Regions from separate parts of the Methyloceanibacter stevinii genome, predicted to be linked through region 2. Evidence: predicted binding sites of a transcription regulator. Region 2 holds the regulator's gene; the other holds the start of a gene.
The links. Region 2 encodes PhoB, which activates phosphate uptake and scavenging genes when phosphate is short. Its sites were predicted from a motif close to TGTCATNNANCTGTCAT; they were not measured.
Positions count from the first base shown of each region.

Region 1: a site for PhoB is predicted at 1,870-1,886, ahead of ppk2 (polyphosphate kinase 2). Genes of this name have one in related genera too.

Region 1 covers NZ_LPWE01000005.1:82,004-85,199, forward strand. Annotated here, with positions in the region: gene AUC70_RS03650 (multicopper oxidase family protein) at 1-785, shown strand, start outside; gene ppk2 (polyphosphate kinase 2) at 821-1,750, opposite strand; gene AUC70_RS03660 (thermonuclease family protein) at 1,952-2,788, shown strand; gene AUC70_RS03665 (CarD family transcriptional regulator) at 2,883-3,196, opposite strand, start outside.
Region 2 covers NZ_LPWE01000001.1:94,235-97,430, forward strand. Annotated here, with positions in the region: gene AUC70_RS00500 (GcrA family cell cycle regulator) at 266-778, shown strand; gene phoB (phosphate regulon transcriptional regulator PhoB) at 874-1,581, opposite strand; gene phoU (phosphate signaling complex protein PhoU) at 1,598-2,332, opposite strand; gene pstB (phosphate ABC transporter ATP-binding protein PstB) at 2,360-3,106, opposite strand.

The DNA.
Region 1 (3,196 bases), on a different contig from region 2:
ACCCGGTCTACGAGCATCCGGCCGGTTCGCTGGTGCGTCTGCGCCTCGGCGCCACCGACACCACGCGCTTCTATCCGCTCACCTTCGAAGGCGGGGAGGGACGCATTATCGGCGCCGACGGCCATCCTCTGCGTCAAGACTTGCCTTGGCCGACCGGGGAAACGCCGATCCTGGTCGCACCGGGCCAACGGCTCGACGTGGCGCTGCGGATGCCGGACACCGAAGGCGAGGAGATCGTGGTGACCTACCGGTCCCTCCAGAAGACCCGCAAGCTGGCAACGCTGCGCGCGACGGGATCAAGTCTTGGCCGCTCGCTCGAAGAGTTGAAGCCGCTGCCGCCCAACGACGTCCCGGACTTCGATCCAAAGGGGCTGGAAGTGGTGGAGATGGTTTTCGGCTGGTCGCCCGACGGGCTGAAGCCTAATAACGGCTTCTGCGGTTCGTTCGGCTACACGTTCTGGTCCATCGACCGCAAGCCTTGGCCGGGCGACGCGGCCAAGGGGGTAGCGCCGGTCGCGGACCTGAAGCTCGGCAAGGCCTATGTGCTTCGCTTACGCAATTCGAGCCCGAACCGGCACCCGATCCATCTCCACGGACAGGTGTTCCGCCCCTTGCGTTCGAACAAGCGCGCGCTGCCGTCCAATTGGACCGACACGGTCGTCCTCGACAAGGAAGAGACCATCGACATCGGCTTCGTGGCCGACAACCCGGGCGACTGGGCCTTTCATTGCCACGTGATCGAGCACCAGAAATCCGGCCTCGCGGGCTTCATCCGCGTGAGCTGAGAACCTGGGCGGCGTTCGCTTCTCCGTAAGTCTTCCTAGTAGATCTTCGGCACGTAGAGCTCGGGCGACAGTGTCTTGCGGTCATAGTCGGGGCTGAAGACACGGTCCGGCAGCTCGATCTTGTCGTAGGGCACGTCCTCATAAGGAATCTTCGACAGAAGGTGCTCGATGCAATTGAGCCGTTCGCGCTTCTTGTCGTTGCCTTCCACGATGTACCAGGGCGCTTCGGGGATGCTCGTGCGTGTGAACATCTCTTCCTTGGCCTTGGTGTACTGCTCCCAGCGGACGCGCGACTGCAGGTCCATCGGCGACAGCTTCCATTGCTTCATGGGATCGTGGATGCGGATCATGAACCGCAGCTGCTGTTCCTCGTCGGTGATTGAGAGCCAGTACTTCAACACGATGATGCCGTTGCGCACGAGCATGCGTTCGAATTCCGGTACGTCCTGAAAGAACCGTTCGACCTGGTTCTCGCTCGCGAACCCCATGACGCGCTCGACGCCGGCCCGGTTGTACCAGGAGCGGTCAAAGAGAACGATCTCGCCGCCAGAGGGCAAGTGCGGGACATAGCGTTGGAAGTACCACTGCGTCAGTTCGCGCTCGGATGGCTTCTGCAAAGCGACCACTCTGGCGGTGCGGGGATTGAGCCGCTGCGTGATGCGTTTGATGACGCCGCCCTTGCCGGCGGAGTCGCGGCCCTCGAAAATGATCAGGACCTTGGAACCGGTCGCCTCGACCCAGCTCTGCATCTTGATGAGCTCGGACTGCAGACGCAGGAGATTCTTCAGATAGATGCGCCGGTCGAGGGCGTCTGGGTGGGCCTCTTTGTAGATCTCCCGCAGCTCCTCGCTCAGCATCGGCTCGGAGAGTTCGGCTTCAAGGGTCTCGTCGAGAGTCTCTTCAAGCTCTGACTCAACCCAGTCCTTTATGTTCTTTCGGCCCGTCTCATTCGGATCGTCGGTCATCGGAGATCTCTCGTTGTTCGTCGTCTATGTGGGGTCGTCGGCTCAGCGGCAACTCTCGCCAGCGAGATTAAAACTTTTGTGTCAGCGGCAACACTTCTCCGAACCGGAACCCGACAAAGTCGACCGTCCGATGACATTGGGGGAACTTGAGGGTGCTTGCGTGCCCTGTTCGAGTGCTTGCGGCCTCCGTAGAATGCATGAATGCGCATCCGGGCTCTCGCGATCAGTGTCGGACTTGCTCCTCTCCTTGCTCTTGGCGCGCCGGTGTCCAAGGCGTTAGCCGGCGCGTGCGACCTGCCGGCTGGCGAAACGGTGGCCGTATCGTCGGTTGTCGACGGGGAGACGCTGGAGCTCGAGGATGGCCGCGCGGTGCGGCTGCTGGGGGGTGCTGGCGCCGGCGCGCGCGGCGTGGACTGGGATCGGTCCGAACCGTGGCCCTTCGCGGCGCAGGCTCGGCAGGCGCTTCGCCAGTTGGTGCAAGGCGCTTCGGTCAGCCTGCATTTCGATGCGCGGCAGGAGGACCGGTACGGGCGTCTGCTGGCGCAGGTCTTCCTTACCCGCGACGCCGAGCCGGTTTGGGTGCAAGAGGAACTGGTCGCGAAAGGTCTCGCCCGCGTGGCGGCGCAGCCCGACATGGCCGCCTGCCTCGAGCCGCTCCTCGCCGCGGAGGCTGAGGCGCGGGAAGGAAGGCGCGGGGTCTGGCGTTCTCTGACCTATCAGGTCCGCGATGCGCACGATCCCAAGTCGCTCGGCTACCGGCGTCACACCTACCAGCTCGTCGAGGGCAAGGTGCATGGCATCGGCGAGGGGAAGACACGCGTCTACATCAATTTCGCCGAAGACTGGCGGGAGGATTTCACCGTGGTCATCAAGCGCAAGCGGCTTCCGGTTCTGGAGGCCGCGGGCCTCGACCTGTTGAGCTTGCCGGGCCGGCGCGTGCGCGTGCGGGGCTGGGTCGAGTGGTGGAACGGCCCCATGATCGAGATTTCACATCCGGAAGAAATCGAAACCCTGGAGACTTCGTCCGGCGCGGGCTGAAACCTGGCTTCAGCGTCGGGCACGAGGCGCCCCAAATGAAAAGGCCGGGCGCGAGGCCCGGCCTTGTCTCAATCTTGGCAAGGGGAAGCTTGCCTTAAGCGGCGGCTTTCCCGGCCTCCGCGGCCTCCGCGGCGGCCTTGATCGTGCGCGCCGACTTCGCGAGGATGTCGTCGATCTTGGCGACGGCGCTTTCCTCGTCCAGCTTCTCGACGGCGGCCAGTTCGCGCGCCATACGGTCGAGCGCAGCTTCATAGAGCTGACGCTCGGAGTAGGACTGCTCCGGCTGAGCCTCGGACCGGTACAGGTCGCGGACCACCTCGGCGATGGAAATCAGATCGCCGGAGTTGATCTTGGCTTCATATTCCTGGGCGCGGCGCGACCACATGGTGCGCTTCACGCGGGCCTTGC
Region 2 (3,196 bases):
GCTTCTATTCAGCCTCGGGTTTGTGCTCAGCGCGGAGTGATGGCAGAATCCAATGGTTCCGGTGGAAAACGAGGCACACAAGCGTGGCGGACGCTTGTCGGTTCCTACCGGCCTTAGTAGGGTAATAATCGTTCGGCTACCAGATGTCGTAGGCATGGTGGACTCCCGAGCGATCATTTCTCAGCAGTAAATCCGAGTATTGCGAAAAAAAATGCCGTCGCTAACGACGGGTGGAATCTGAGTCCAAACTGAGGAGGCCGAAATTATGGCTTGGACTGACGAAAGAGTTGAACTGCTGAAGAAGCTTTGGTCCGAAGGACTGAGCGCGAGCCAGATTGCGGGACGCTTAGGCGGAGTGACCCGTAACGCGGTTATCGGCAAGGTGCATCGGCTCGGACTGTCGGGACGCGCGACCAGTTCCCGGTCCAGCGTTCCCCGGCCGAGACGCACCCAGGCGCCACGGCAAAACAGAGCGCCGTCCATCACTTTCGGCACGCGCGGCAACGTCGCGCTGAAGCCGACCTATGAAGAAGAATACGAGGCGGCTCCGGCGCCGGCTCCCGTCGAGGAACTGGTGATCCCGCTGCATGAGCGCGCCACCATCCTCACGTTGAAGGAGTCGATGTGCAAATGGCCGATCGGCGACCCGACCGAAGAAGGGTTTCACTTTTGTGGACGCAAGAAGACCGGCACCTCGCCCTATTGCGAGCATCATGCCCGCATGGCGTTTCAGCCGGTTCAAGCGCGGCGGCGGGAGAAGCGCTCAGCCACTGGCTGAATCACTCTTCCGAGAGCAATCTCTGTCTGAGATACGATTGAAGGCGCCGGGGAACCGGCGCCTTTTTTCTTGGTTGGCTGACTTCCCGAGCGGACCTAGGCCGTCTCTTCCAGCTTGTCGGAAAACGCGTAGCCGGCGCCGCGCACGGTGCGAACCGGGTCGCGTTCGCTGCCGCGCATCATGGCCTTGCGCAAACGGCCGATATGCACATCCACCGTGCGTTCGTCGACATAGACGTTCCGCCCCCAGACCCCATCGAGGAGCTGTGCACGGCTGAAGACGCGGCCGGGGCTCTGCATCAGAAACTCCAAGAGCCGGAACTCCGTCGGCCCGAGGTGAACCTGGCGGCCGTTGCGCGTGACACGATGGGAGTCGCGATCGAGCTCGATATCTCCCACCGTCAGCACGGAGGCGATGCGCTCCGGGTTGGTGCGGCGGAGAATTGCCCGCACCCGTGCCATCAGCTCGGGCAGGGAGAAGGGCTTCACCACGTAGTCGTCCGCGCCCGTCGTCAAACCCCGAATGCGGTCGTTCTCTTCGCTCCGCGCCGTCAACAGGATGATCGGTATCGTCCGCGACTCCTTGCCCGTACGCAACCGCCGGCACAGCTCGAGCCCAGACAGGCCCGGCAGCATCCAATCGAGCACGATCAAGTCCGGCGAATTTTCCGCAATTGCGACTTCGGCCTCGTCGCCGCGATGCACCACATCGACGGCAAAGCCTTCGGCCTCCAGATTGTACCGAAGGAGAAGAGCCAGCGGCTCTTCATCCTCGACAACCAGTACCTTTGCTCCCGCGTTCATCACGGACATCCCCCAGTTAGAAGGACGAGCTTCTCAACGACGTATAGGCCGTCGAACTGGTCGTATCGCCTTTCGGACGCTGATCCGTGATCGGCCGGCCATGCACGAGATAGTATACCGTCTCGGCGATATTGGTCGCATGGTCGCCGACCCGTTCGATGTTCTTCGCACCGAAAAGCAGATGCGTGCATAGGCCGATATTCCGCGGATCTTCCATCATGTAGGTGAGGAGCTCGCGGAACAGCGAGTTGTACATCGAGTCGATCTCTTCGTCCTTGTACCAGACGTTCAGCGCCCGTTCGGCATCGCGCTCGATGAAAGCATCAAGCACGTCCTTGAGCTGGCTGAGCGACAGCTCGCCCATGTGCTTCAGGCCCAGCATCAACTGCTTCGGCTGCTGCTCCGTCACGACCGCGACGGCGCGCTTGGCGATGTTCTTGCCAAGGTCGCCAATCCGCTCGAGATCCGTTGAAATCCGCAAGGCTGCCATGATCTGGCGGAGATCGTAGGCCATCGGCTGCCGCCGGGCGATCATGATGACCGCCTGCTCTTCGATCTCGCGCTGAAGCTGATCGATCTCCTCGTCCTCGCCGATCGTGTTGGCGGCAAGGTCCGGATCGCGGCGATCCAGAGCCTCAAAGGATTGTCCGAGAACCTTCTCCGCAAGGCCGCCCATCTTGGCGATCTTGTTGTTGAGGAGCGATAGTTCCTCCTCGTAGGACCGGACTGTATGTTCGTTCTGTTGTTCCATGGGGGGCGGGACTCCTGAGCGCCGATATCAACCGAAGCGACCAGTGACGTAGTCTTGGGTACGCTGATCGGACGGGTTGGTGAAGATCGTCGACGTGTCATTCACCTCGACGAGCTTGCCGAGATGGAAGAACGCCGTACGCTGGGACACACGTGCGGCCTGCTGCATCGAGTGGGTCACGATCGCGATGCAGAGATTCTCTTTGAGCTCATCCATGAGTGTTTCGATGGTCGCCGTCGCAATGGGATCGAGCGCAGAGCAAGGCTCGTCCATCAAAAGGACTTCCGGGTTCACCGAGATGGCCCGGGCGATGCAGAGACGCTGCTGCTGACCGCCCGAAAGGCCGGTACCCGGCGCATCGAGCCGATCCTTCACTTCTTCCCAAAGGCCCGCCTTGATGAGGCTGGTCTCGACGACCTCATCCATTTGAGCCTTGGTGGCACAAAGGCCGTGCAAACGCGGCGCGTAGGCCACGTTCTCGTAGATGGACTTGGGGAACGGGTTCGGCTTCTGGAACACCATGCCGACGCGGGCGCGAAGCTGCACCGGATCGACCTCGGGGGCATAGATGTCTTCGCCGTCGAGGCGAATATCACCCTTTACCTTACAGATATCGATCACATCGTTCATGCGGTTGAGGCAGCGCAGGAACGTGGATTTGCCGCAACCGGAGGGACCGATCAGGGCCGTCACCGACTGACTGAAGATCTCGAGGTTGACGTCGAACAGCGCCTGCTTGTCGCCATACCACAGGTTGACGTCCGTCGCCTTCATCTTCAGCTCGCCAAGTGCGGAAGAAGCGGCGTCGCCCGTCTCCTTCGGCTCGGCGGGCTGCTCGACCGTCGTAGCAGGCCTGTCTTCCAC